Regions from separate parts of the uncultured Chloroflexus sp. genome, predicted to be linked through region 2. Evidence: riboswitches for the same ligand, from Rfam matches in the RefSeq annotation. Region 2 holds a riboswitch; each other region holds the start of a gene.
What was found. A riboswitch is a leader RNA that binds a small molecule or an ion and turns the genes downstream of it on or off. The one in region 2 is predicted to bind S-adenosylmethionine.
Positions count from the first base shown of each region.

Region 1 (9,631 bases), on a different contig from region 2:
GGTCGGTGAGGAGGTAGGCCGTCGCCGGTGGCGCAATCATCAAGGCGATGACTAAAATCGAGCCGACTGCGTCAAAGGCAGTGACAGCAGTCAGCGAGACGCTCGTCATCAGGCCGTAGTGAATGATGGTGGGAGTAAAACCGAGCGTCGCTGCTAGAGCAGGATCAAACGTGACTAACTTCAGCTCTTTATAAAAGAGCATAAGCAAAGAGGCGTTTACCAGTAGAACACCACTGCCGAATATTAGCGCTCGTGGCAGACTGATGCCAAAGAGATCAATGCGGTCGAAGGGCGCAAATGCCAGTTCGCCGAGCAAGACACTATCAGTATCGAGATGAATATTACCGGCGTAGCGCGAGATAAGGAGTACCGCAATGCTGAAAAGTGCCGGAAAGACAAGCCCAATGGCAGCGTCTTCACGTACTAGTTGGCTGCCGCTGATCAATTCGACAAGCCAGACAGTGAGAACCCCCATCGCGACTGCACCTACGAACAGCAGTGGTGAAGACAGACTGTCGCTAATGAAATAAGCAAGTACAATGCCGAGCAGGACTGTATGACTGATCGCGTCGCTGAGCATTGCCATGCGCCGCAATACGAGGAATACCCCCGGCAGAGCACAGGCGGCAGCGATAATGACGGCAATCAGTTGAACTTCGAGTTGTGGGGTCATAGTATGTTTTCGGAATCGGGAAACGCTATGGTGGAAGGCAATATCATCTCGTTAATGGTTGTTGCCTATCTGTCGCCAACGAGTGAGTCGCCATCGTTGCCAGAGCAGCCCGCGTTCAGGGGCGATCAACAGCGAGACAGCGGTTAACCCACTCATCGTCAACACAATCACCGGCCCGGTCGCAATCCTGTCGCCCAGTGCGCTGATCCACGCCCCTGCAAATGCTGCCAACGCGCCAAAACCGGCAGCCAGCAGCACCATCGTCTCTAACCGGTTCGTCCACTGCCGTGCAGCCACGGCCGGCGCAATCAGCATTGCGCTCATCAACACGACACCGACTGTCTGTAACCCGATCACAATCGCTGCGACGATAACACCGGTCAGCAGGACTTCAACGCGACGTACAGGGAGGCCGAGGCTACGGGCAAAATCGGGGTCAAAACTGATCAGCTTGATGGATGGCCAAAAGAGCGCCACTAGCGCTAGCGCCGGCCCGCTGATTACCAGCATTGCCCATAGATCACGCTCAACCAACGCTGCTGCTTGCCCGAACAGAAAACTCTTGAGACCAGCCTGCGCCGCAGTAGGTTGGCGTTGCACATACGAGAGCAGCACCAAGCCGAAGCCAAAAAAGACCGCGAGAACAAGTGCCAATGCCGTATCATCTTTAATCCGACTGGTACGCACGATTGCCAACAGCCATAGTGCGGCGGCCAATGCTGCAATCGCCGCGCCGATCAGCAGGGTGAACGTATCGCGCTGACCGGTGATGAGAAAAGCCAATGCAATGCCGGGCAATGCTGCGTGTGACATCGCGTCGCCGAGCAGTGCTTGTCGGCGCAGCACTGCAAAGCAGCCCAGCAGACCACTGATTGCGCCCAGCAGCATTGATCCGATGGTGACGGTGCGTAGCGTGTAGTCAGTGAAGAGTTCCATATCCGTGTCTCGCTGTGATCGAGCGTTGCAATGCTCAGATTTTGTGCTCCACGACGATGAACAATGCAAGCCGTGCGTCTTATTGCTCAATCCCCCGGCGCCGGAGTAGGCGTCGTAACAGCATCGGCTGCGCCATTCCTGCCGAGGATAGCAAGCCGGCCACCGTAAGTTGCGCGCAGGTTGGTTTCGGTAAACACCTCGCGCACCGGCCCAGCCGCGATACGACGCACGTTGATTAACGCCACCTGATCGAAATACTCTGGCACCGTTTGCAGATCGTGATGCACGACCACCACCGTCTTACCGGCAGCGCGCAGGTCGCGCAGAATCTGAATAATCGCCCGTTCGGTAACGGCGTCTACGCCCTGAAATGGCTCATCCATAAAATAGACTTCGGCATTTTGGGCTAAAGCACGAGCAAGAAAAACACGCTGTTGCTGCCCGCCAGAGAGCTGACCGATTTGGCGTTGGGCAAAATCGGCCATTTGCACCTGTTCGAGGGCAGCGAGTGCCACAGCGCGCTCGGCCCGTCCCGGTCGGCGGATCCAGCCAAGATGGCCGTAGCGACCCATAAGCACCACATCAAGCACCGTAGTAGGAAAATCCCAATCAACACTGCTCCGTTGCGGCACATAAGCCACAAGACGCCGTTGCTGTTCGTAAGGCCGGCCCAGAATGCGCACACTACCTGCAGCCGGCTTTACAAGTCCTAAGGTTGCTTTTAGGAGTGTCGTCTTACCTGCTCCATTCGGGCCAATAATCCCCATCAAAACACCACGTGGTACGCGCAAATCGACATCCCATAGCACCGGTTTATCACCGTAAGCGACCGTTAAGTCCTCGATTTCAACCGCTGGATGCATAGCATCACCTCATCGCTCTAGTTCCTATGTGTCGGCCGGAGCCAACGCAGTGACGATCGTCTGCATATTGTGAAGCATCATTCCAAAGTACGTGCCTGCCGGCCCATCGGGATCACCAAGTGAATCGGAATAGAGTTCACCGCCGATACGCACTTCGTGGCCGACAGCGCGCGCTGCACTCTGCACTGCCTCGATGGTGCGCGACGAGACGCTGGTTTCGACGAAGATCGCTGGAACTCGGTGCGTAACCACCAATTCGGTAAGCGCACGAATATCGGCGGCGCTAGCCTCAGCGGCGGTACTGATGCCTTGCACCGCTTCGACCCGGAAGCCGTAGGCGTGACCGAAGTATTGGAACGCATCGTGCGCCGTTACTAGGATGCGTTGCTCGAGTGGAATACGCTCGGCCATGATGCGCAACTCGGTATCAAGCGCCTGAAGATCGGCCAGATACTGCTCACTGCGCTGCCAGTATAGAGCACTCCCGGCTGGATCAACCGCAATTAGTGCATCGCGTACTGCTTCCACCGCGTAGCGCCACCGTTGCGGATCGTGCCAAACGTGTGGGTCATAGGCTTTGTCACCGTCTTGCCAAGCCAAGAGCAATCCTTCCGGTATCGCTTCTGCAACGGCGATGACGGGAATCCGCCCGCTGCGTTTGATCCCCTCGAACACACGGGCAAGGTTGGCTTCGAGATGCAGACCGTTGTAAAGAATGAGAGCAGCTTCTTGCAGTGCAAATAGATCGCTCTCAGTAGCAATGTAGGTGTGTGGATCGATGCCGGGGCCGAGCATCGTGCGCAGCGTAACCCGCTCACCGGCAATTGCCTGCACGATATCGCTGATGGGGCCGGTGGTTGCAACCACTCGGATGCGCCCGTCACTGACCGGCGTGGCGCAACTTGCGAGTGAGAGTATGGTGAGCGTTATGATTAAGCCAAGCCGAAGATGCATATGAACCTGTTCAAAAAACATTTTTAGTCTATCCTAAAACTAACAAAGAAGCGAGCGGTTGTCAAGTACCAAGTCCGAATATGGGGTACAGCAGACCCTGCGGGACTTTGGATGGGGCGTTCTCTTTCTCTCTTGCCACTGAGGTGAGGGGCCATCTGCGTGTTGAGGAGGAGATTGATTCAGGGGTTACACTCCTCGTAATGACAAACCGCCCCCTCGCCCCCGTGGGGAGAGGGCGGGAGGGAGGGGCAGGGTCGCTTGACTGGGAAAGTGGGCGGAATACATTTCGCGCGACCGGGGAGTACCAGTCCGCAGCGCACCGCCCCTCGCCCCCGTAGGGAGAGGGAGGGTGGAGAGGAGCCATACACCTAGTCGCTCCTTAATCTGCGGTACAATGCAGACAACATACCTAACAGCCGTCGAAGGAGGGGAGTCGCATGGCGCGCAAGCCAAGCCAGCTCGAATTCGCCGTGATTGGTCTTGGTCGATTCGGACGCAGCGTTGCCCTGAACTTGATCGAACGCGGCCACACCGTGTTAGGCATCGATCGCGATCCAAACATCGTCCAACAATTAGCTGACCGCATGACACAGGTCGTTGCGCTCGATTCGACCAACGAAGATGCACTGCGGGCGGTTGATATTTTGTCCTTCGACACAGTTGTGGTCGCGATCGGGTCGCAATTTGAAGCCAACTTGATGACCACCGTCGCCCTGAAACAACTAGGGGTTAAGCGTGTCGTGTGCAAGGCGCTTAATGAACGCCAACAGTATATCTTGACCAGAGTCGGTGCCGATATGGTTGTGTTACCTGAACACGAAGCCGGCGCCCGGCTGGCGTGGCAACTTTCGGAACCGCACCTGCTTGAACACCTAAACCTTGGACACGGCTTCAGCGTAGCAGAAGTCAAAGTGCCAGCGCCGCTGGTGGGGCAAACGTTGATGCAAAGCGGGTTGCGCCGGCGCTACGGGATCAATGTCTTGGCAGTGAAGCAAAGCGACAACAAAATGCTCGTCACCCCACCGCCAGACTATGTCTTTCGCCGTGACGACCGGATGCTCATTATCGGCTCTGATGCGAATATCAGTACGTTCTGCGATTTATCGTCATGATCTCACTTCCTACTAGCCGTTCCCTTAACCGCTTACGGCGCAGACCCATCCCGCCGCCACTCAGACTCGTCGGCGGTTTAGCTCTGTCGATAGCAATCGGCACCGGGTTGCTCTTAATACCGCTCAGCAGTACCCGACCATTATCCTTCATGGAGGCGCTCTTCACGGCCACCTCTGCGCTGAGCGTCACCGGCTTATCGATTATTACACCGGTACAAGACCTTTCATTCATCGGGCAGATTCTGCTGATGCTGCTGATCCAAATCGGCGGTGTCGGCTTTATGGTCGTCGCCGTGATTATTTTTCGTCTCCTTGGCCGGCGGATCAGCTTTACCGACCGGCTGGCGCTGAGCGATTCGCTCGGTCTTCTTTCGCCAGCAGCAATTTTAAGCCTTACGAAACGGGTGCTGATTACCGTCATCACGATCGAGGCCATTGGCGCGGCGATGTTGTATTTGCACTGGCGTACCGATCCGCGCCTCAGTGAAGGGCAGGCGCTGTTTTATGCACTGTTTCATTCGGTCTCGGCATTTTGTAACGCCGGCTTTGATCTCTTCATCGGCACTCCCGGCTTTGCAGATGGCCTCCCCCGCGATAGTGTGACCCTCTTTGTGATGGGGGCTTTGATCTTTTTAGGTGGTCTCGGTATTCCAGTAGTCGCCGATTTGACTTCGTATTTCCAAGGACACAAATTCTCATTGCATACCCGTATTACCCTGCTCGTAGTCACGATCCTCGTCGTTGGTGGGTCAGTTGGTCTCTGGCTCAGCGAAGGGTTTGATACCGATGGTGCTCTGCACAACGAACCCCTCGCTCGCCAAATCATTGTCACGACCTTCCAATCAATTTCAGCTCGCACGGCTGGCTTTTCTGGCATTGCCAATTTTGAGGAACTGACGCCGGGCAGTCAACTGCTGTTGATCACGCTGATGTTCATTGGCTGTGCGCCCGCCTCGATGGGCGGCGGCATTACGACCGGCACCTTTGCTGTGCTCTCTATTTCGCTCTGGAGCTATGCCCGTGGCCTACCCACTGCGCAGTTTAGTGGACGTAGTCTCGCGACCGGTATGGTGCGGCGTGCGGCTGCAGTGTTGACGATTTCGCTCTTTGTCGTGCTGCTCGCCACGTGGCTCATTGTGACAACCCACGATACCACGCTCGACCGTGCCGTCTTTGAAGTTGTGTCAGCTTTTGCCACGTGTGGGCTATCATTGGGATTGACTGACGAACTTAATCCCATCGGTCAGTTGGTGATCATTGCGGTGATGTTTTGGGGCAGATTAGGCGCTCTTACGATCATCAGCGCCATCGCTCGACCAAATACGTCGCCGCAACACGTGATCTATCCAGAAGAGCAGATTCTGATCGGGTAATATACTCACCGAGAACATCACCACATGCGCCATCTTTACCTTCATATTCCATTTTGCCATCGTCGCTGCTCGTACTGCGATTTTAACACCTACGCCAACCTAGAGCATCGGATTGCGGCGTATGTTGATGCGCTCTGCGCCGAGCTAGCCATGCTGCGCGAGTATCTCCCACCATTGCCGATCTCTGCTGAAGCAGCGGCGTTACGACCGAGCATCTTCTTCGGCGGCGGCACACCGAGTATGCTCACACCGGCCCAGATCGAGCGCATCTTGCAGGCGGCAGCAGCAATTGTGCCCTTAGAGCAGGCCGAAATCTCGCTCGAAGCCAACCCCGGCACGGTGTTGGGGCGCGATTACCTGCGCGATCTGCGCGTGCTGGGCATCAACCGGCTGAGCATGGGCGTGCAAAGTCTGCACGATCCAACCTTGCGCATGCTCGGACGCATCCACACCGCTGCTGAGGCACGCGCTAGCTATGAAGATGCTCGGCGAGTGGGATTTGAGTCGATCAACCTTGACTTTATCTTTGGCCTGCCCGGACAAGACTTGGCTGAATGGCGGGCCACCTTGCAAGAGGTGATAACGTGGGATGTCGATCACTTCGCACTCTACTCGCTGATTCTGGAAGAGAGCACGCCGCTCTATGCGCAAGTAACGGCGGGGCGCTTGCGCGTACCTGATGACGATCTGACCGGCGCGATGTACGAGTTAGCGATGGAGCTGCTTGGCAACGCGGGCTACCGTCACTACGAGATTTCAAATTGGGTTCGTTCCCACCCCGCTGACCGACCTGATGCCCCACCCACACTGGCCTGCCAGCACAATCTCGCCTACTGGCTCAACAGCGACTACCTCGCCGCCGGCGCTGGCGCGCACGGTCACGTCTTCCCACAACGGTACGCCAATCTGCGCCCGATCGATGGTTACCTCGCTGCGGTACAGGCCGGACGCCGCCCAATCGCCGAGACCATCCCGCTCACCAAGGCCGATCTCGCTGCTGAGACGATGTTCATGGGGTTGCGGCTCGATATCGGTGTCAGCTTCAGCCACTTCGCGGCCCGGGTTGGTCAAGCGTTAACCGACATCTATGGTACGACACTGGCCGACCTAAGCGCACAGGGGTTGATCACAATCGAGAGCGAGCGGGTACGGTTGACCGAGCGTGGGCGGATGGTAGGGAATAAAGTATTCGCTCACTTTGTGTGATAGCATCGCGCTAGCGCACAATGCCTCTGCATACCAACCACTGCTCAGCAAAAGAGGGTCATAGGCAAGCAATTTCTCGCTTGACACAGCTATTTGCCGCAGCCTCACAATCGTGTTATAATCGCGCACAACGTTCGCTTGCGCCATGGTGCGTCGGCGAACTTCAGATGCTCATCGAGATGGGCTGAGGGACTGGCCCGATGACGCCCGGCAACCCCCGTCAGGGAAGGTGCCAAATCCAGCGGCAATGGACAACATTGGCCGGAAGATGAGAGGAACGACGTGATTATCGGAGCCTCTCGCCGCGCGAGTGGCTCCATCTTATTGCAACGCCTATGGAACTCCGCACTGTCTGGTGGGAAGATGATACCGTTCGCCTGATCGACCAGCGCAAGCTGCCGCACACGTTTGAAGTGGTGCATTGCACCGAGTTAGCCCACGTCGCCCATGCGATTCGCAGCATGCAAGTGCGCGGCGCGCCGGCGATCGGTTGCACTGCTGCCTACGGGATGGCATTGGTTGCCCGCCAGAGCAGGGCTGCTACTCCAGAGGCGCTGCTCACCGAGCTGCAGCAAGCGAAGGCAACCCTCGACGCTCAACGCCCGACCGCAGTGAACTTGGCATGGGCAACGACGCGCATGCTGCGCCGGGCCGAGGCGGTTGCGGCAGAAGGAGCAGACGCGATCAAGGCGGCGCTACTCGCTGAAGCTGAAGCTATTTACGCCGAAGACCTCGCGATGTGCCACGCCATCGGTGATCACGGTGCGCCGCTGATCCCACCTCGTGGCCACGTGCTCACCCACTGCAACGCCGGTGGCCTCGCCACTGCCGGCTACGGCACCGCGCTGGCGCCGATCCGCACTGCCTTCGCCCAAGGCCGCCCGATCCACGTCTTTGTTGATGAGACCCGCCCCTTCTTGCAAGGTGCGCGCCTGACGGCGTGGGAACTGTTGCAGGCCGGCATTTCGCAAACCTTGATTACCGACAATATGGCTGCTTTCATGATGCAACGCGGCCTCGTTGATTGCGTGATCGTCGGCGCTGACCGCATCGCCGCCAATGGCGATGTTGCTAACAAGATTGGCACCTACGGGTTAGCCGTCTTGGCTCGTTATCACAACATCCCCTTTTACGTCGCCGCCCCCTCCTCCACGATTGACCTCGCTACCGCCAGCGGCGCTGAGATACCGATTGAGGAGCGCGATCCCGCCGAAGTAACCCATATTGCCGGCGTCGCCATTGCACCGCACGGCGTTCAGGCTGCCCATCCAGCGTTCGACGTAACACCGCACGAGCTAGTAACGGCCATTATTACTGAACGCGGCGTGGTGCAGCCACCGTTCATCGATGCTCTCCGACACCTTGCGAGCGGATCATGAGTGGCTTTGGCGCATTTCAACCGGCTTGCCGGCCCCTGCTGCGCGGCGGGTTGCCGCATAACAATCCGGCAATGGTTGCCCAGTTGATCTGCCAGTATCTGCCGCAAACGCCGGCATGGCCGTTGCCGCCGCCGCGCACGCTGGCCGAGACACCGTTTGCGCTGGCGGCGCAGGGGTTGCCCGGCGTGCAGATCGATGTTGAACGCGACCGGCTAGCGGTTGAGCACGAAACCCTCGAACGTGATGCCGCGCAAGTCGGCCTCGCCTACCTTCGCGGCGATGCTCAGTTTGCTGCACTGAGCGGCCCGGCAGTAACAGTGCTGGAAGAAGTCTTGCGCCGGCTCAATACCGAAGAACGGCAACCGCTGTTGCTTAAATACGAAACGATCGGCCCGGTGAGTCTCAGCTTGGCGCTGACTGATAACCACGACCGGCCACTGGCCTACGAACCGGAATGGCGCGAGCTACTGCTCTATCTGTGCAGCTTGCGCGTCGCATGGCAGCACGAACAGGTGCAGGGTTATGCCCTGCGTCGGCTGGCCATGATCGAAGAGCCGTTCCTCGATGCGCTGTCAACGCCGCTCTGCCCGCTCACGTGGGAGGATGGACTCGATCTGCTCAACCGGTTGCTGGCCGATCTGCCGAGCCGCCGCGGTCTCTTTCTGAGCGGCGGGGTGCAGTGGGCAGAGGTGTTGCATCTGCCGGTTGATGTGATCGGCTGTCATCTAGCTGACCACCTGCAACCGCTGCTGGCTGCCGCGACGCCGCTCGCCGAATTTCTTGCCGATGGCGGATGCATGGCTTGGGGCGTGGTGCCGGCGGAAGCGCGCCTGCTCGCCAACGCGCAGAGTAGCGAGCTGCGCGATCAGACGTTGCAGGCGATGCGGCAGATCGCCGCAACCACCGGCGTTGATACGGCAGTGGTGCAGCGCCAATCGTTTATTTCGTTCACTGGTAGCCTAGCCTACCTTAACCCGGCCCAAGCCGAACAAGCCTTACAGCTCTGCGCCGAGACGGCGCAGTTAGTCCAACAAGCGGTTGGTTTTACCGAGATATAACATTGGTCTCCCGCTCATCGCGGGGTATGTAGAGGAGTACGTACCGTGAAGATCGTGGTCACCGGCTCGCTTGCCTT
Region 1 is NZ_CALLJH010000050.1:30,201-39,831, forward strand. It holds gene Q1A00_RS15730 (metal ABC transporter permease) at 1-673, opposite strand, end outside; gene Q1A00_RS15735 (iron chelate uptake ABC transporter family permease subunit) at 725-1,609, opposite strand; gene Q1A00_RS15740 (metal ABC transporter ATP-binding protein) at 1,696-2,472, opposite strand; gene Q1A00_RS15745 (zinc ABC transporter substrate-binding protein) at 2,497-3,426, opposite strand; gene Q1A00_RS15750 (TrkA family potassium uptake protein) at 3,864-4,538, shown strand; gene Q1A00_RS15755 (TrkH family potassium uptake protein) at 4,535-5,911, shown strand; gene hemW (radical SAM family heme chaperone HemW) at 5,936-7,117, shown strand; SAM riboswitch class I at 7,286-7,392, shown strand; gene mtnA (S-methyl-5-thioribose-1-phosphate isomerase) at 7,453-8,496, shown strand; gene Q1A00_RS15770 (hypothetical protein) at 8,493-9,554, shown strand; gene Q1A00_RS15775 (carbohydrate kinase family protein) at 9,600-9,631, shown strand, end outside.
Region 1: another riboswitch for S-adenosylmethionine. It lies ahead of mtnA (S-methyl-5-thioribose-1-phosphate isomerase); the one in region 2 lies ahead of Q1A00_RS04760 (aminotransferase class I/II-fold pyridoxal phosphate-dependent enzyme).

Region 2 (9,631 bases):
GGTAAGCCTCTTCGTAGCAACGGTCGCGGCGCAACACCTGCTCGGCAATCTGGATCGCCTCGTTGTGGCGACCTTCGGCGCTCAGTTGTTCGGCGTAGGAAACAGCCGTCGCCAAATAACGCGCCAACAAGCGCTCACGCTCTTCAATCGTCCACGAATCGTAAAGCGATTCGGCAAGGTAATCGCCACGGTAGAGTTGAAGCGCAGCCTGTGCGCTGCGGCGAGCAAAATCGGGATCGGTTGTGGTTTGGGCGCCGCTGGCGCGCAATTCAAACTCATCAACATCGATCCATGCACCGAACGAGGGGGCAAAGCTATAGGCCAACCCTTGCCGGCGAATGAAGAACGGCGGCACCCGCGGCGGGCGATGGGGTTCGAGGGCCGCATTGAGCGTATTCAGCGTCACTTTAAACTGGCGCTCAGCGGCTTCGAGATCGGCATCAGGCCACAGCCATGCGCAAATCTGCTCACGCTGCACCCAATTCCCACGCATCGTCAACAGTAACTGAAAGAGCTGGCGGGCCTTTTCGCGTTGCCACTCGCGGGCTTGAATCTCTTGATTACCGCGCCACACCCGAAACGCACCCAGCATCTGCACGCGCAGGGTAAAGCCGGGATGATAATCATCAACCGTATCATCGGCGGCGATTGAGGGGAAACCCTGCCGGAGCAAGCGCATTGCAGTCTCGCGATGAGCCGGCATTGTACGCGCGCGCAACAGCAACGGCACCAATGCAGCAATATCACGCGGGCCAAACAGACTCGGGCCGATCAACACATTCTCATACCCATGTTCCACCGCCTCGCGCATCACCTGATCTATCAGCGGATCAACGCTCGCACCCCGGCCAGCGCGCAACGCAGCCAACGCACGCCACAGATGGACGAGGAACAGACCGAAGGTATCGTGGCCGGCTTGAAAGCGTTGCTCGGCCTGATCAAGCCATTCGTAACCGCGCGGATCATCTGCAACCAGTGTCACACTCCCCAACGCAAGCAGCATCAACGCCGCCACCCATTCATCGCCCGATGAAGCGGCCAGTAACAATCCTTCGCGGGCATCGGCTTCGGCCCGCGCCAAATCGCCGGCATGGCCGTGGAGCAAGGTCAAGCCAAGGTAGCCTTCAGCGCGGGTGCGAGGCACTGTCACCTGTTGCAGCAAACGCAAGCCGCGGCTGTAATGTTGGCGCGCAGCGTTATCGTCGCCGCGAGCGATCAATTGATAGGCATGGCCAAGGCGCAATTCTGCTAGCGCTTCGGTCACAAGGTTGCTGCTCTGCTGAGCTTCGAGCAACATACGGTGGGCGAATGCTAGCGCCTGCGGGCCGACGCCAAGCATCGCATTGATCAGCGCCAGCAATAAGAGCGGTTCACGATGAGCGGTAGCGCGGGTAAACGGGTGTTCTGACCAGAGCCGTTCTTCGAGCAATTGGCGCGCTTCCTGCAACCGGCCAGCGCGCAGCAACAGGCGTGGCCGCAACGTTTCAGCGTGCGCAGCGTACAGATGCTCCAGACCATGCGCCATTGCCAGCTTACGCGCCGTCTGTTCAAGCCGCAGCCCAATATCAGCTCGACCACGATTCGCCCAATTCTCGGCCTGCATCAACAGCAGCTCGATCCGTTCTTCACCGCAATGGCGGGGAAGCAGTTTAAGCGCGCGGCGGAGCAAATCGGTCGCCGGCGCGGGTTGGACGGTATCGAGGTAGATCGACGCTTGGCCACGCAGACAGCGTGATTGGCCAAGACGATCGTTCTGGGCGGCAAAGGCGCGTTCCGCGCGCCGATAGGCGGCGAGCGCCGCCTCGAGGCGGTTAAGTTGATGGAGCGCAGCGGCCTGTATCTCAACCAATTCCGGCGCTTCATCGCTCGACAGCGCAAGCCGGCGCATCCAATCCAACACCGCCTCCGCCCGCCGCTCGGCGAGCAATGTCCGCGCAAGAGGGAGGAACGTGGACACAGCAGCCGGATCACCGGCAGCAATCTGATGGTACAGCGCACTCTCTCGATCGCCAGTGCGTTGAAAATAGGCTGCCGCTTGCCGGTGCAGCGTAGGCCACTCCGGATCAGCCGCGGCGCGGCGAGCCAGCCAAGCGGCAATAATTGGTTGAAAGCGCACCCCATGATCGCCGAAAGGTTCGACAAAAAGCCGGCGTCGGCGCAATTCAGCAATCAAGGCTGGGGCATTGAGCGCTGGATCAAGCGCCGAGCAAATACCGGGTTCGAGCCAACGCAGACCGGCGCTACGTTGGAGGCAGCGGCGCAACGGTGCGGGCAGCGGCGCCAACACCTCACGTTCCAGATATTCGTCAAGTGCTGGCGTGACGTGTTCGCGCAAACCCAACGAACTGCGCCAATCAGTGGCATCGAGCGCAATCCGTAGTGCCAGCGCCCAGCCAGCACTAAATGCAAGCAACTCATCGAAATCGGCTGGCAGCGTCCGTCCAGCCTGTTGCCAGAGGGCAGCAGCCTCATCAGACGTAAATGCCAATGCATCTGGCTCGACGAGCACCGCCTCACCACGGAGACGAGCGGTGGCGATCAGAGGCGAATCGGGTTCACGCCGTCCGGCCAAGACAAGATGCAACCGTGGCGGTTGGGCAACGATCAAGCGTTCGATCAGCGCACGCAAATCAGGGTGTTCATCGATCAGATGCGCATCATCGATAATCAGCAAGGTTTCATCATCGAGATCGCTAGTCAAGGCATTAATCAACGCATCGATTGTTGTCGGCGAGCGCTGAGTATCAAGGGGAGTCACACGACTTAGGGCTGCCGCGAGATGGCGCAAAAGGCGCGGAGGATCATCAGCGGCATCGGCACGGCACCACGCTGCTGGCCAGCCACCGTGAACAGCGAGTGCCGCTAGCGCGACCGTCTTGCCACTGCCGGGCGGCGCAACCACAATAGTCAACGGCGCATCAAGGGCTACCGCCAGCCGCTGCTCAACCCGTACCCGACGGACACGGTACAACGGGGCTGGCGGCGGCAGGAGCCGAGGCCGTAACAGGTATTCGTTATACTCATCTGTAACCGCTGGTGATACCATGAGGATGGCAGGGATCGTTAGTGCAATGCCTTGCATTGCCGTGATCATCATTAGGCAATGGACAGCATTGCCACTTCCATAACCGACAGATTCAACATTGCCTATTGTACACAGGGCCAGATACAATGCCAACGAACGAAGAACGCGAGCAACCCACGTCCAACCAGCCAATGCTGCCGGATTTGACCGATCCAATGTTCCAGTCGTTGCGAGCGTGGAACGAACTCCTCGCCGCCAGTACAGACATGGCCTTCGACATCGTCTTGAAAAACTGGGACTACAGTCGTAGTTTGCGCCATTCGACCGAGCAAGCAGTCGCCGACGCAATTCGCACCCAACAACGCTTGAGTCAAGAGATGATGCAGGCGTGGCAGGGCTACGTCGGCGACATTCAATCGATCATCGAACGCATGCGCAAATCGTAGTTCTTGCGCAGGTGATGGCTACATATACACACCGCCGTTAACGTTAATCTGCTGGCCGGTGATGTAGTCGCCATCGGCAGCCAAGAACACGACGGCCTTAGCAATCTCTTCGGGCAAGCCAAAGCGCCCCATTGGAATGCGGGCTTTGATCTGTTCTTGCACCTGTTCGGGCACTTTGGCCAGCATATCAGTGATGGTAAAGCCGGGTGCCAGCGCGTTGACCGTAATATTATGTTTCGCTAATTCAAGTGCTGCGGTCTTGGTGAAGGCAATAATACCGCCCTTTGACGCGGCGTAGTTGGCTTGGCCGAAATTACCGGCTTGCCCGACAAACGAGCTGATATTAATGATCCGCCCGTATTTGCGCTCGATCATGTGCGGCATCACGGCGGTGGTGCAGTAGTACACACTATTGAGGTTATTCTGGATCACGGTGCTCCAATCCTCATCGGTGAGCTTGCGTAAGGTGCGGTCGCGAGTGATACCGGCATTATTGACTAAAATATCAACGTGGCCCCACTGATCGAGCACCTGCTGCACCATCATACGCGCCTCATCAGCTCGGCTCACATTAGCCTGCACCGGCATCGCGTCACCACCAGATGATCGAATCGTATCCACCACTTCCTGCGCTGCGGCAGCGCTACTATTGTAATTAACCGCCACCTTAGCGCCCTCGGCGGCCAATGCCAGCGCAATAGCCCGCCCAATCCCGCGCGAAGCGCCGGTCACAATCGCGACCCGGCCAGCTAACTTGCCCATTGTTCTCTCCTACCAACCTTACACTTTGTTCCTTGAGCAGACGCCACGGCCCACACTATGGCGTCTGCTCGCAACGCACCTAATTGTAACGCAGTTACATACGCTCGAAGATCGCCGCAATCCCCTGTCCACCACCGATACACATCGTCACCAACGCATAGCGTCCACCGACACGATGCAACTCATAGATGGCTTTCACCGTCAGGATACAGCCGGTCGCGCCGATCGGATGGCCCAACGAGATACCACTCCCGTTAGGATTGGTACGATCCATAGGCAGACCCAGATCGCGAATCACGGCCAAGGCTTGGGCGGCGAAGGCTTCGTTCACCTCAAAGACATCGATATCATCAATCCGCAGACCAGTCCGCTCGAGCAGACGGCGCACCGCCGGCACCGGGCCAATACCCATATACTTCGGATCAACCGCGACGTTGCTGTAGCCCACCAAGCGTGCCATTGGCTTATAGCCACGCTGTTCGGCGGTGGCCCGATCCATCAACACCACGGCGGCAGCGGCATCATTAATGCTAGAGGCATTGCCAGCGGTAACTGTGCCATCCTTGAGGAACACTGGGCGCAGCTTGGCTAACTTATCGAGACTGGTATCGCGGCGCACGCCTTCATCAATAGTGAACTGCGCAGTACCGCCTTTGACCTTAACCTCGACCGGCACGATCTGCTCAGTAAAGCGCCCCTCTTCGATCGCGCGGGCCGCGCGCATATGACTCTCGTAGGCCAATTGATCTTGATCTTCGCGACTAATGCCCCACTTCGCTGCCACATTCTCGGCAGTCACTCCCATATGGCAATCATCGAACGGATCGTTCAGCGCGCCGACCATCATATCGACAGCCTTCGCGTCGTTCATTCGGGCGCCGAAGCGCATCGCCGGCAGGCTATACGGACTGCGACTCATACACTCGGAACCACCGGCAACGGCTGCATCAATATCGCCGAGCAAAATATACTGCGCCGCCGAAACAATCGCTTGCAGACCGCTTCCGCACAGCCGATTGAGAGTCAGCGCCGGCACTTCGACCGGTAAACCACCGCGTACCGCTGCATAGCGAGCCATATACATATCGTGCGGCTCGGTATTAATCACGTGGCCAAAGACAACATGCCCAATTTCCTCAGGCTGTACGCCAGCCCGCGCCACTGCCTCGCGGGTTACCAACGCCGCCAATTCAGTCGGGGGATGGTCTTTGAGACTGCCGCCGAATGTGCCAATGGCCGTGCGCACGCCACTGAGCACAACGACCTCGCGCTTTTCGCTCATGACGACCTCCTTGCGACGGATCGCCGGGCGACTCCGCCGGTTGCTACTAATCCAAGGAACAGCTACAATTATACCAGTTTCGATAACACAATCAGGGAAAAGAATTGACCATTTCAAAGAGATGTTGCATGGCGTAACCCGGCTGTAACTTCATGTGGTATATTTCACGCACTTCGATATGAAACTGTCCCTTATCAGCACACAGCAGGAGGCTGGGCATGGCCCTACGCAGCGAAGCGATAAGCAATGCAGCACTAAAAGATGGTCGGCAGGTGACAATTCGCCCGTTAGTCGAAAGCGATCGAGCGGCACTCGCCGATTTTGGGGTAAGTTTACCCAAAGACGATCTCCTCTACCTCGAAGAAGATTTCACCAATCCCGAAATTATTGCTCGCTTGGCTAACGCCTCGCACGCCGAGAATTGGCGGCAAATCATTGCACTGGCCGATGATGGTTCGATCGTGGCCTACACCTCAGCACGGCGTGTGCCCGGTTGGTCAAACCACGTTGCCGAATTACGCCTGATCGTGAAACCGGGGTGGCGTCGGAGCGGGTTGGGAACGCAGATGGCGCAAGCCATTGTGGAAGCGGCGCGTGAATTAGGTGCTCAGAAGGTAACAGTAGCAATGCTAGCCGCTCTGAAGGCTGGGCAAGCAATCTTTTCACGCTTAGGGTTCGCTGTCGAAGGGCAATTGGCACGCCACGCTATTGATCGCAACGGCGAGTTGCATGATGTGGTGATTATGTCAGCCTTCCTGCGCGTGTGATAGTGATATAAGGGGGCGGGACTCTATCACGTCTCGCCCCAATCAACATATTCTTGAAATACGTTATGCCGAACCCGCTACGCCATCTCCCCGAAGAAATCAAGCGACCGCTACGCAGTGTGCGCAATCGAGTCCAGCAGATTAGAAACCTCGTTATCGTGGCACAGGTCGCTTCTGCCCCGTTTGCCAACGCGAGTCGCGTGCATTTGCTCCTTACGGAAGATCGAAGCGCAAAGGCGCGATGTGCATTTATTGCGGTTCGTTAGAACGCCACCGCTTATTATGGTTATACCTCACCAAACGAACCAATCTTTTTGACGCACAACCCAAGAACGTTCTGCATGTCGCTCCTGAACCATGCTTTGAGCCGATCTTCCGGCGCCGGTTAGGCGCAGGCTACCTCACTGCGGATTTACTCGATCCCCACGTCATGGTCAAAATGGATATTACCAATATTCAATATCCTGATGAATATTTTGATGTTATTTTATGCAGCCATGTGCTCGAACACGTGCCTGATGATCGCAAAGCAATACGCGAGTTTTGGCGCACACTCAAGCCAACCGGTTGGGCGATCTTGTTGGTACCGATTATGGCTGAAACAACCTTTGAAGATCCCACGATCGTTGAACCAAAGGAACGACTGATTGCGTTTGGGCAAGAAGATCATGTGCGTAAGTATGGCCGCGATTATATCGATCGGTTATGCGAAGCCGGGTTTACCGTATCGGTCACAACAGTAACTGATATGGTTCCCGATCACGAGGCGGCGCTGCGGATGGGGTTGACCGCCGAGAGCGGCGAGATTTACTATTGCACGCGCTAAGAGCGGGACGGTATCCCACTCCTGTGAATTGACAACCCGCATTCTTTCCTGCTATACTTGCTTCAATTGCAGAACGCTGCACTCATCCAGAGCGGTGGAGGGACCGGCCCGATGAAACCGCGCCAACCCGGCGGATCAACGCCTGACGGGTGGCAACTCCGGCAGCACGAAGCTGGCAGATGAGAGGAGAGCGGCGTCTTCTCGCCCTCGGCAGAAGCGCGTCATCTGATCTCTCGTCGCCCCGATGAGAGGTTTTTTTATGCCCACTAACCAGTCTCCCGGCCTCAGTACGGCCGCCGTCCACGCTGGCGAACCGCGTCAGCGCGCGTTCGACGCGATCACGCCACCTATTGTGCAGAGTGCCACCTATACCTTCCGCGATAGCGCCGAGTTGATCGCCTTTCAGGCGGGTGAACGAGAGCGCGACGAGTATGGCCGGTATAGCAACCCGACCGTGCGCGCCGTTGAAGCTCGCCTCGCAGCGCTCGAGTCACCGGATGCTCCGGCAGCAGCATTGCTCTGCGCTTCCGGGATGAATGCGTTGACCACCGTGATGTTGGCGATGCTCCCTGCTGGCAGCCATGTCATCTTGACTGACGACGGCTATCGCCGTACTCGTCAGTTTATCAGCACGATGTTAGCCCGCCTCGGGGTAAGGCATACGGTGGTGGCAGCAGCCGATCCGGCAGCCATCGCCGCCGCGATTGAGCCGGGCCACACGCGCTTGATCGTTACCGAAGCGCCGACCAACCCCTATCTGCGGGTGATCGATCTGGCCGCAGTGGCGGCAATTGCCCGCGAACACCGGATCAAGACGGTGATCGATGCGACCTTCGCCACCCCCTACAACATGCACCCCCTCGCATACGGCATCGATCTCGTCGTACATAGCTGTAGCAAATATCTTGCCGGTCATAACGATCTGCTCGCCGGCGTTATCATTGGCCGTCCGTCGATCATCAGCGCCTTGCGCGAGACGCAAGGCATTCTCGGTGGAATCTGCGATCCACACGCGGCCTATTTGCTGGGCCGCGGCCTGAAAACGCTCGCCTTACGGATGGAGCGGCACAATCAGAATGGGCAGGCGGTGGCCGAATTTCTCGCCCGCCACCCGCGCGTGACCAAAGTGCATTATCCCGGCTTGCCCGATCACCCCGATCACGCCATTGCTCGCGCCCAAATGCGCGGGTTTGGCGGCGTGGTCTCATTCGAGGTGGTCGGCGATCTGCACAGTGCAATGACAGTCGTTGACCGATTGCGCTTGCCTTACATTGCCCCAAGCTTTGGCGGTGTGGAAAGTCTGGTTGAACAACCGGCGCTTATGAGTTACTATGAATTGAGTAGTGAAGAACGGCTGGCGGTGGGCATCCGCGACAATCTGATCCGGCTCTCATGCGGGATCGAAGATGCGAGCGACCTGATCGCCGATCTGCAACAAGCCCTTGCCGACGAATAGCTTATGCACTCCACCCTGCAACGCCGGCTAGCCGCCGGCCAGATTGTGGTCACCGGCGAGATTGCGCCGCCCAAGGGGGCGGCCCGCGCGCACCTTGAGACCCTCGCCACGAACATTCGCGATTATGTTGATGCGGTCAATCTGACCGACAACCAGCGTGGCATTGCCCGCATGTCGTCGTTGGGCGGCAGCGTGATCTTACAGCAACTCGGCATCGAGCCGATCATGCAGATGACCTGCCAGCACCGCAACCGGATTGCATTACAAGCTGATGCCTTGAGCGCTTCGGCGCTTGGGGTGCGGAACCTGTTAGCAATGACCGGCGATCATCCGCGCATCGGTGACCATCCCGACGCCAAGAATGTGCTCGACCTGAATTCGTTTCAACTGATCCGTATGCTGCGGACCCTGCGCGATCAGGCTACGTTTCAATCGGGTACACCACTCAAAGAAGCCCCCCACTTTTTTATCGGCAGCGTCGCTAACCCTAACGTCGAGCGAGCAGCACGACTAGAGAAGAAGATTGAAGCCGGCGCTGAATTTGTTCAGACCCAGTTAATCTTTGATGTAGCACGGTTTCGACACTGGATGGCCGATGTGCGCGCCGCTGGTCTGCATCAGCAGGCGTACATCCTAGCCGGAGTGATGATCTTGCGCCGTCCGCAGTCGGCAGTCTATTTGCGCGATAACTTGCCCGGTACACTCATGCCCGATACAGTGATCGAGCGGATGCAGCGCGCCACTGACAGCGAAGCTGAAGGCATTGCACTAGCGGCCGAACTGGTCAATGAATTACTGAGTATCGAAGGGGTGGCTGGTGTCCATATTATGTCGGTTGATTGGACTCGAGCAATCCCACGGGTGGTCGAGCAGGCCGGTTTGTTGCCGCGGCCGCCGGCGCCGGCGATTGCAGAGAATGTGCTATAACATATGGGAGGGACGATGCGTTGCATCGTCCTTAGTGTCTGAAGATAAGCGAGCAAATCAATGGCTATCATTCTCAAATCTCCAGCGCAGATAGAACTCTTGCGTGCCGCCGGCCAACTGGTGCGGCAGACGTTCAACGT
Region 2 is NZ_CALLJH010000009.1:25,375-35,005, reverse strand. It holds gene Q1A00_RS04790 (BTAD domain-containing putative transcriptional regulator) at 1-3,082, opposite strand, end outside; gene Q1A00_RS04785 (hypothetical protein) at 3,172-3,471, shown strand; gene fabG (3-oxoacyl-[acyl-carrier-protein] reductase) at 3,490-4,233, opposite strand; gene Q1A00_RS04775 (acetyl-CoA C-acyltransferase family protein) at 4,328-5,515, opposite strand; gene Q1A00_RS04770 (GNAT family N-acetyltransferase) at 5,734-6,282, shown strand; gene Q1A00_RS04765 (class I SAM-dependent methyltransferase) at 6,524-7,108, shown strand; SAM riboswitch class I at 7,188-7,294, shown strand; gene Q1A00_RS04760 (aminotransferase class I/II-fold pyridoxal phosphate-dependent enzyme) at 7,368-8,564, shown strand; gene Q1A00_RS04755 (methylenetetrahydrofolate reductase) at 8,568-9,491, shown strand; gene map (type I methionyl aminopeptidase) at 9,552-9,631, shown strand, end outside.

Region 3 (9,631 bases), on a different contig from region 2:
TCGACCATATCGAGCGGGTTTTTGTCACCGCGCACCGCTAACTTCATTTGGCCTTCGTTCGCCATAACGCCTCCCCTGCCAGCCACCGGCAACTATTCTGCCATTGCCTCAGCGCCGGGTGAAGCGCCACTATGCTGCATCATGATGTGGAGATGTGCGCCTTGCCACCCGCCCTTCATTCATTGGACACCCACAAGCTTAGGATGCCTTAACCTTTATTGTACCACTGCCAGATAGCCTGTCCATACGGTTAAGAAAACTGTCATCAGCGTAACCACGCTAAGGCGGTTGTCACGACGATAATCGAGTAAAACAGCAGCGCTAACGGGAATCCGCCGAGCAAAATGATAAAGCCGATGTACGGCAACGATCCACAAGCATACGCCACACTAACGACGATCATCAGCATGCGACCACGCTTTCGCCCGGTCGCCCAATCGATGACGCGCGAAAGGGCATTACCGGTCATGGGACCGAGCAAAAATGCGACGATGAAACCGAAGAAACCGGCCCAGCCAATCACTACCCCCGCAGCTAGCGTTACTACTAGTGCGTAAATGAGCGCAACGACCCCAGCCGCTAACAACTGCGGCGGCTCAACTTGATAATTGACTGGCGTGCGCTCGCGGGCACATTCGGGGCAAATTTGCCCGACCGGCGTTGCCCGCGCACATTCCGGACAGATCGGACGCCCGCAACTGATACAGCGCAACCCCGTCTCGCGCTGCGGATGGCGGTAGCAAAATAATGTCTCGGTTGCTGGCTCAACGTGGGGCGCCGGAGCTTCTTCAACAGTGATCGGTTCCTCGCGTTCGCGCACTTGCACTCCCGTCGGCGCAAGTAATTCGCCAGCGGCCAACCGTGCCTCGACGTGTTCGAGTGTGGCTCGCGCTTCACTGTTCTCTGGATCAACCGCCAAGGCGCGCAGCAGATATTCGCGCTTGTCGCGGTACGGTCGCACTGCGGCGGCCATCCCGAGCAAGGCTTCAACGTGATTTGGGTCTATCTCAAGTGCTTCACGAAACCGCAAGCGCGCCGTCACCGTATCGCCGGCAATGAACGCTGCTCTGCCAGCAGCAGTCAACTCGGCCGCGGTTATGGTTGACTCAGTCATAACGCCTCCGCAAAATGAAAAAGTAGTAGGGAGCATCGTCTGGCGCCGGCGCTTCATAAATCCGACGCAATATCGGCTCCCAGAGAAGGTTCGGTGTAAAAGGCGGCGCAAGCAACCACCGTCCGGTTAACCTGCGGGTGAGCAGACTCGGCGCACCGTAGTAATGGCTGAAATCAAACAGCTTGAGCGCCGTATCACTCAAATATGGTCGGCAAACCTCAACCACAAATCCGGCTCGCTCAAATCGTTCAGCCCACTCTGCTCGGCTCAAGGTGTTGTAGTGGTAAGAAATACGGTTAAACCACTGCCCATACCGACTACCATCAAGGCCGAGCCGGTTAAGGAACCACGTTCCCAGCAGCTCGCGAGGAAACTGATCGCCTACTACCGACGCCACAAACAGCCCACCCGGACGCACCACGCGCGCTACTTCGCGCAAGGCCTGATCGAGGGGTTTGACATGTTCAAGCACACAGTTCGATATCGCCGTCGCAAATGATCCATCGGGAAAAGGCAGTGCTGCGCCGTCAGCAACGCAGAGACCGGTATAGACGCCGCGCCGGGCCGCTTCATGCGTATCACTTACCCGCGGATCAATCCCAACAATCTGCTTACCCGGCAAGGCAATCTGCACGAACGTGCCATCACCAGACCCGATGTCGATGATCGGCTCGGGCAGATCAGGGGCCAACTCAGCAAAAAGGCGTGCTTCAATCGAGCGAATCATGGCTCGATGAATCGGTAATGTCAGCAGATGTGGTCGTAAGTAGTCAGGCATAGGTGGACGTTGACCTCGGTGCGCCCCCCGAATCGGGGAATTATACTTACTCATTTGTTATTAGACACGATGACAGCCTATAGGGCGAACACCCCTAGGCGCATCATCATCGCACATCGCGCTGATCGCTTTTTTGACTTACCGCTCTCATTGTACCGCGTTCACGCTATTCAGTGACGCCTAAGCTACGAAACAAACGCTCATACTCATCAACCGTGCGTTCGGTGCTGAACAGCGCCGCGACGGCTTCCCGTGGCCGAACATATTGCTCGCGATGAGCGATAATCTCAAGAATAGCCTCAGCCAATGCCACGGCGTCACCAATCGGAACCACCTTCCCCATCCCGGTAAGCAACGGCGGCTGACGTACACCCGGCAAATTGCTGGCAACCGTCGGTGTACCGCATAACATTGCCTCAACCTGTACTAGTCCGAACGTCTCGGTCGAATTGAGCGATGGCACTACTAAGACATCGAGATTGGGGAAGAAGGCGGCCATCTCAGTCGGGTTCAGCGTGCCGAGGAATGTCCAATGGTCGCGAAACCGCTCAAACAAAGGTGCCAAACGAAGGGCATACGCTTCCTCACCTAGCACCTGCTGATATTGACCGGCGAAGAGAACACGTGCTGTCGGGTAGACGGCGAGAATGCGCGGCAAGGCTTCTAATAACACCTCCACCCCCTTCTCGGCTGCCAACCGCGCAGCCATGCCGATCACCGGCCCGTGTAGATTCCAGCGCCGCCGAAACGCAGCAATCTCGGCTTCGGATACATCAACTACCTCAACCGGTGGTGGGATAATCGTTACCTTGTGACGCCACCGCCGTAGGTAGGGCGAATGATCGGCAAAATCTTGGGTATAGGCAACGATCCGCGTCGCCAACGCCGCCGCCGCCTGATTAGCTGTATCTACAACCCGATTCGCCACCCGATTGAGCATACCCGGCGGCAGTTTAAGATCGCTATGGTAAGTCAGCACCACCGGCTGCTTGAGCAATTTGCCGCGCAGTGCCAACCCCGGCGCATCAAACTGTGGCAAATGCAGACTCATAGCATCATGTTCGAGTGAAAGGCGCGTGGCTAACCAACCAAACGTGGGCATCAGCACGCCTTTACTTATTCGGGCCAGCACCGGCGCACGCACCACGCGCACACCATCGCGCAGTTCAACCTTTGGCAAACTCGGATCGTACTGCGAGGTAAGTACAGTCACCCGATGCCCACGCCGCGCTAAGCCACGGGCTAATCGTTCAACATAGATGGTCAAACCACTTGTGTACGGACGATAGTAGGTCAGTGCGCAGAGAATTCGCATACGATCTCGTGAAATAAAGAACGAGAGGCAATCAACCTCTCGTTCGTAGACGCCTCTGGAGGCGACGGCGGGAATCGAACCCGCGAATGGCGGTTTTGCAGACCGCTGCATTACCACTTTGCTACGTCGCCATCGCTCCTTATTGTAGCATAGGCAGGCTTACCTCGCAACTTGTACGAAATCGTGGTGAACTCCCGTGCAACCCCTCGAAACTTGCTTCTAACAACCTTCACCCCTACTTCGTGGTTGAGCTTGCCGCCTCTACAGATCGCACTGCAATTGCCCCTACCACTGCCCCTACCACCCGCACCAAATCGGTCGGTGCTAATCCAATCATCACCCCGCGTTGGCCAGCATTGACATAGATGATCGGATGCGCCAGCGCCGACTCATCAAGGTATGACGGCCACCGTTTCGCCGTCAACGCCAGCGCACCAATGCCACCGACCCGCAGGCCAGTCAGACGTTCAGCTTCAGCGTGTGGCGCCATCTCGCATCGTTTGACTCCGGCTAATGTTGCAAGCCGTTTGAGATCAAGCTGACAATCAGCCGGCACCATCGCCAAGGCTGGTCGCACGCCGGCGCCGAGCACTACTAACGTCTTGCAGACTTGCGCCGCTGGGACGCCAATTGCCGCCGCTACCGCCACTGCGTCCGGCGCTGCTGGATCGTACTCGTGAATGGTATACGTGATGCGCTGGCGATCGAGCAGGCGCATCGAATTGAGTTTATCTGCCATAGAGATGTTTGATCACCGTTCATTGACAGCTATCGCTAACGGTACGCGAGCGGGAACGAGCGGGATGGTCACCAAAAACGTTGACCCTTTACCGGGCTGGCTCGTTGCTGCAATCGAACCACCCATTACCATGCACAACCGCTGGGCTATCGCTAAACCTATCCCAGCGCCGCTGTGGCGTTGGGTTAACGCTTCGTCAAAGCGGACGAACGGCTCAAACAGTACCTCGAGCTGTTCGCGACTCATGCCAATGCCGGTATCGCTCACACTGAGTCGCAGCACTGCCGGCCCCTCCCCATCATCACAGATTGCTACAGCCAATTTGATCTCACCTTGGCGAGTAAACTTCACCGCATTTTGCAAGAGGTGCAACAAAATCTGGCGCACCTTAGCGCGATCAACCTCGATGATCGTCGCCGGATCAACTGCCAGATCGATCGACAGCCGGTTGCTATGCGCATTCGCCCACGGCGCAATCGCAGTTTGCACTTCGTCGATGAGCAACCCCAGCGGCCAGCGTTCTCGACTCACCACCACATCGCCGGCCTCGAGCCGGGCAAGATCAAGCACATCATTAATCAGGCTCAGCAACTGTCCGGCTGATTCTCTGATGCGTCGGAGGCGAGTGATCGCAAGCTCCGGGCTTAGTGCGCCTTCCTGTGCGTCTTCGTGCAATAATTCGCTGTAGCCGATGATGGTATTGAGCGGTGTGCGCAACTCGTGGCTCATATTAGCCAAGAATGCGCTTTTGGCTCGCATCGCCACTGTCGCCGCAACGCGAGCTTCAGCCAATTCACGCTCAAGGGCGACAAGATGGCGTTGCAGTTCGGCCCGCTGCGTGCGCTCACGCCAGCTATACCACCCTAACGCTACGCTCATCCCGCCAAGCCCAGCCAAGGCCGCGAAACACCAGCCGCTGCCAAATGCCAAGGCGAGCACTGCTGAGGCAACCCACACGCCCAATAACAACAGAGCCACCCGCTGCCAGCTTGCCGATGGCAACCATAACCATTGCTTAAGCCACAATCCAGCGTGCTTCAATGAATCCTCACCCACTGGCACGGAAAGGCATCTATCTCTAGAGATCACTGTTATCTTACCGCAAACCAGTGTGGAGGTAAACAGCTTCGTGCAACTGGCGCATACACTGTGCTGCGCTTACTGAAGGCTGCAAAACTGACTTCTTATGCATTCCTCCTGCTATTCAGCCGCCAACCGATCAAGGAAATCACGGATCAATACACTCTGCACGTCAAGGTCAGTCAGAAAAGCGTCGTGACCGGCATCAGTAGCAATCAAGTGCGTGGTAAACGAACGGCCCACCGCTTGGGCTGCCGCCTCCATCTGATAGGTCTCGCTCGGCGGGTAAAGCCAGTCACTGCTGTAGGCCAAGCCAAGGAACCGCGCCCGCGCTTGATCAAAGGCCGCCGCCAGCGAACCGTAACGCGCCGCTAGATCCCAACTGTCCATGGCGCGGGTGATGATAAGGTAGGAATTGGCATCAAACCGATCGTTGAAGCGGGCCGCTTGATGTTCGAGATAGTGTTCAATCGCAAAGTGCGGCCCAAGATCGAGCGTACCGGGATCACCACGCCGACCAAAGCGTTGCTCCAGCTTCTCTTCGCACAGATAGGTGATATGGCCAAGCATACGCGCCACTGCCAGACCGTCGCGCGGCGGTTCGCCATCGTAATAGTCGCCGCCTTGCCAGCGTGGATCAGCCATAATCGCGCGCCGGCCAATGTAATTCCACGCCACTGTTTGCGCACTTGAGCGAGCGCTAGTTGCTAGCAGGATCGCTCCGCGCACCCGTTGCGGATATTCCACTGCCCATGCTAACGCTTGAAACCCGCCCATTGAACCACCGGCCACCGCCAGCAATGTCTCGATGCCCAACGCATCGATGAGACGCCGCTGAGCATGCACCATATCTTCAATCGTGATGATGGGAAAGCGCGATCCGTAAGGCTTACCATCAGCCGGGTGTGGGCTTGAGGGACCGGTTGAACCACGACAACCGCCGATCACGTTTGAGCAGATGACAAAATAGCGGTTGGTGTCGAATGCGCGTCCCGGCCCGATCATTCCGTCCCACCAGCCCGGTTTACGGTCAGCGGGGCTATGGTAGCCGGCAGCGTGCGCATCACCTGACAAGGCGTGGAGGATCAAGATCGCATTCGAGCGATCAGGGGCTAGCTCACCGTATGTCTCGTAAGCCAGCGTCAACGGTGCCAGCGTTGCACCACTCACCAACGTCAGCGGTGTTGTCCAATGCATGCGCTGGGTGCGCACATAGCCAACCCCCTCTGGGGTTGGCGCATGAACGAAAGCTTCCATCAACATCTTCTCCTGACTGCAAGGAAGCCGGGCAGCCGGCAACAGCGGCGACACCGTTGTCGCCGCGATGCCCGCTGTGTATTATGACGGCGTCCCGGCCAGCGCTTGATCGAGATCGGCCAAAATGTCGTCGATCGTCTCAAGACCAATCGAGAGCCGCACATAATCGTCGGTCACGCCAGTCAGCCGCTGCTCTTCCGGCGTCAACTGGCTGTGGGTCGTCGTGGCCGGATGGATAGCAAGGCTCTTAGCGTCACCGATGTTTGCCAGATGCGAGAAGAGGCGTAGCCGCTCGATGAAGGTACGGCCAGCCACTCGTCCGCCTTTCAAGCCAAAGCCGACGATCCCGCTCTGGCCGCGGGGCAAATACTTCTGCGCCAGCGCATAGCTCGGATGGCTCGGCAGACCGGGGTAGTTCACCCATGCCACCTTCGGATGTTCGCTAAGGTACTGAGCGACAGCCAACGCATTCTTGCTATGCCGCTCCATCCGTAACGGCAGCGTCTCTAACCCTTGCAAAAAGAGGAAGCTATTAAATGGACTGAGCGCCGCGCCGATGTCACGCAAGCCCTGCACCCGCGCTTTGATAATATACGCTAATTGACCAAACGTCTGTGTGTAAACCAACCCGTGGTAGCTCGGATCAGGGCTGGTAAATTCAGGGAACCGGCCACTGGCTGCCCAGTCGAACTTGCCACTATCAACGATAATCCCGCCAATGGCGGTGCCGTGCCCACCGATATACTTCGTCGCCGAGTGGATGACAATATCGGCGCCGTGCTGGATCGGCTGCCACAGATATGGCGTCACCGTTGTCGCATCAACTATCACCGGCACGCCGCGCTCGTGGGCGATGGCCGCGATCCGTTCCAGATCGAGCACGTCGAGCCGCGGATTTCCAACCAATTCGAGGAAAAAGGCTTTAGTGCGATCGTCAATAGCAGCCGCAAAACCGTCGTAATCGCGCGCATCGACAAAACGGGTGGTAATGCCGAGCTTTGGTAAGGTGTGGCGGAAGAGGTTATACGTGCCGCCGTACAAATCTGACGAAGCAACGATATTGTCCCCACTGCCGGCTAGATTGAGAATAGCTAGCGTCTCGGCGGCTTGCCCTGACGCCAATGCCAACGCGCCAACTCCACCTTCGAGCGCCGCCATGCGCTGCTCGAACACGTCGGTGGTCGGGTTCATGATGCGCGTGTAGATATTACCAAATTCCTGCAAGTTGAACAGACGCGCCGCATGATCGGTGTCCTTGAACTGATACGATGTGGTGGCATAGATCGGCACCGCCCGTGATCCGGTAACCGGATCAGGGGTCTGACCGGCATGCAAGGCGAGCGTCTCGAAACCGGTGAAGCGCGGAGCATCGGACATGAACAACCTCCTCAAACATTTATCAAAGTGAGCCAAATTGCAGGCAACAAAAACGCCCTCAACGTGCGATGAGGGCGTGAAATCATTGCGGCAAGCCGCGCTGCCACGTCGCTCATCTTCCAGAACACTTCTGCCGGAATTAGCACCGTTCGCACGCGGCGACGCATGCGAGGGTTGCTGCGGTTTCAACGGGCCGGTCCCTCCACCGCTCTGGATGAGTGCGTGTATGTTGTTGAGGTGCGTGTCGGTGTCGCCTACACCAATGCGTTGCGGATAATATAAATTATGCAACTCGCCTTTGTCAAGTATCTGGGCAAGGAATTTTGCCCCGTTTTCGTTCCTCGTCCCTACGGAATCGGTGATAGCTGCCCAATGCGCACTGCAACCAACTCGACCTGCACATTGCCTTGACAAAGCTTGTGCTGCTGAGTAAGATAGATATGGAACCCATAACTAGACGCGCATAAAATTATCTCGAGTATACTACCAGTGTAAAGCAAGCTCTCCTAGTTCGGCAGGACAGAGCATGGCGTGTATTAAGGTATAGGTATACTCGTCTTTTTACAGAGGTTGCCCGGCTCAATATCTGTGAACCGGGCAGCAAGGAGTTAGTGTGAAGATCGCCGGCAATTACATCTTTGCAGCTAGTCGTGAGGAAGTGTGGTCTGCGCTGAATGATCCAGAAGTGTTAGCCCGCACCATTCCCGGTTGTCAGCGACTTGAGCAAGTTGGCGAAAACGAATATGAGAGCACATTGAAGATCGGCCTGCAAGCAGTGCGCGGCGTGTACAGCGGTCGCGTAAAGATTGATAACATTCACGCGCCTGAGTCGTATGACATTCACGTCGACGGGAAAGGTAGTAATGGCTTTCTGAAAGGATCGGGCAGCATTCAGCTCCGTGAAGAAAACGGACAGACGATTCTCGACTACGGTGGTGAGGCACACGTTGGTGGAACTATCGCTAGTGTTGGCCAACGTCTCCTTGATGGTGCAGCCAAGACGCTGATTTCCCAGAGCCTTAAGGCGCTTGCCGCGCAGATTGAGGCACGGCGCAGTGGTATTTCTTCACCCACGGCTGAATCCGAGTCGGCCACACCTGCAACATCTGCTACCTCAGTATCACCACCCGCTACCCCTGAGCCGGCTGCCGCGCCACCATCTGCTCCCGTTACCCCTGAGCCGGCTGCCGCGCCCAATCCCAAACCTGCTGCGCATGCACCTGAGCCGGAAGAGTCAACCGTTGCCCGGCGCACAATTCACGTTCCTGCCGGTGAAGGTCTCACTGAAGTAGATGTTGCCCTCGGCGTTATCGAGGATTTTTTGAAAGAGCGTCCGTGGGTGCCATGGGTCATTATCGCATTCTTACTCGGTTACTTACTTGGTCGGCGCCGTTAGCCCGGCCAACAGTTCCTCGCTTCTCATTAGGCAACCTGCCCGAGCATAGGGGAGGAGGCAAGCGAGAAGGCGCGCGCATACCGATAGTCGCCTTCTCACCAAAGAAATACGCTTCATTAGATCGTTTATCGTCATCGTGCGCGACGTTTCCCTTAGTCCACACTTCATTACCCGTCGCTGTTTCATAGTATGTCGTTTACTTCACAGTCAACAAGGAGGTTGGAGCGTGACAACGATTACGGTCACCATCAACGGTGTTCGCTACACTAGTGAGGTTGAGCCGCGCCTACTGCTCGTTCACTACTTGCGTGAGCATCTCAATCTGACCGGCACTCATATCGGGTGCGATACCAGCCAATGCGGCGCGTGCGTCGTACATATCAACGGCGTGAGCGTTAAGTCGTGTACTACGCTGGCCGTTCAGTGCGATGGCGCCGAGATTACCACCATTGAGGGTTTAGCGCACGACGGCCAGCTCCACCCGCTGCAAGAAGGTTTCTGGGAGAAGCACGGTCTTCAGTGCGGGTTCTGTACCCCCGGTATGATTATGGCCGCCGCCGATCTACTCAAGCGCA
Region 3 is NZ_CALLJH010000001.1:41,445-51,075, reverse strand. It holds gene Q1A00_RS00215 (AAA family ATPase) at 1-65, opposite strand, end outside; gene Q1A00_RS00210 (hypothetical protein) at 266-1,114, opposite strand; gene Q1A00_RS00205 (class I SAM-dependent methyltransferase) at 1,107-1,841, opposite strand; gene Q1A00_RS00200 (glycosyltransferase family 4 protein) at 2,059-3,207, opposite strand; tRNA gene Q1A00_RS00195 (tRNA-Cys) at 3,264-3,338, opposite strand; gene Q1A00_RS00190 (YbaK/EbsC family protein) at 3,443-3,946, opposite strand; gene Q1A00_RS00185 (ATP-binding protein) at 3,959-4,987, opposite strand; gene Q1A00_RS00180 (homoserine O-acetyltransferase) at 5,147-6,283, opposite strand; gene Q1A00_RS00175 (homocysteine synthase) at 6,365-7,660, opposite strand; SAM riboswitch class I at 7,770-7,881, opposite strand; gene Q1A00_RS00170 (carbon monoxide dehydrogenase subunit G) at 8,274-9,056, shown strand; gene Q1A00_RS00165 ((2Fe-2S)-binding protein) at 9,283-9,631, shown strand, end outside.
Region 3: another riboswitch for S-adenosylmethionine. It lies ahead of Q1A00_RS00175 (homocysteine synthase); the one in region 2 lies ahead of Q1A00_RS04760 (aminotransferase class I/II-fold pyridoxal phosphate-dependent enzyme).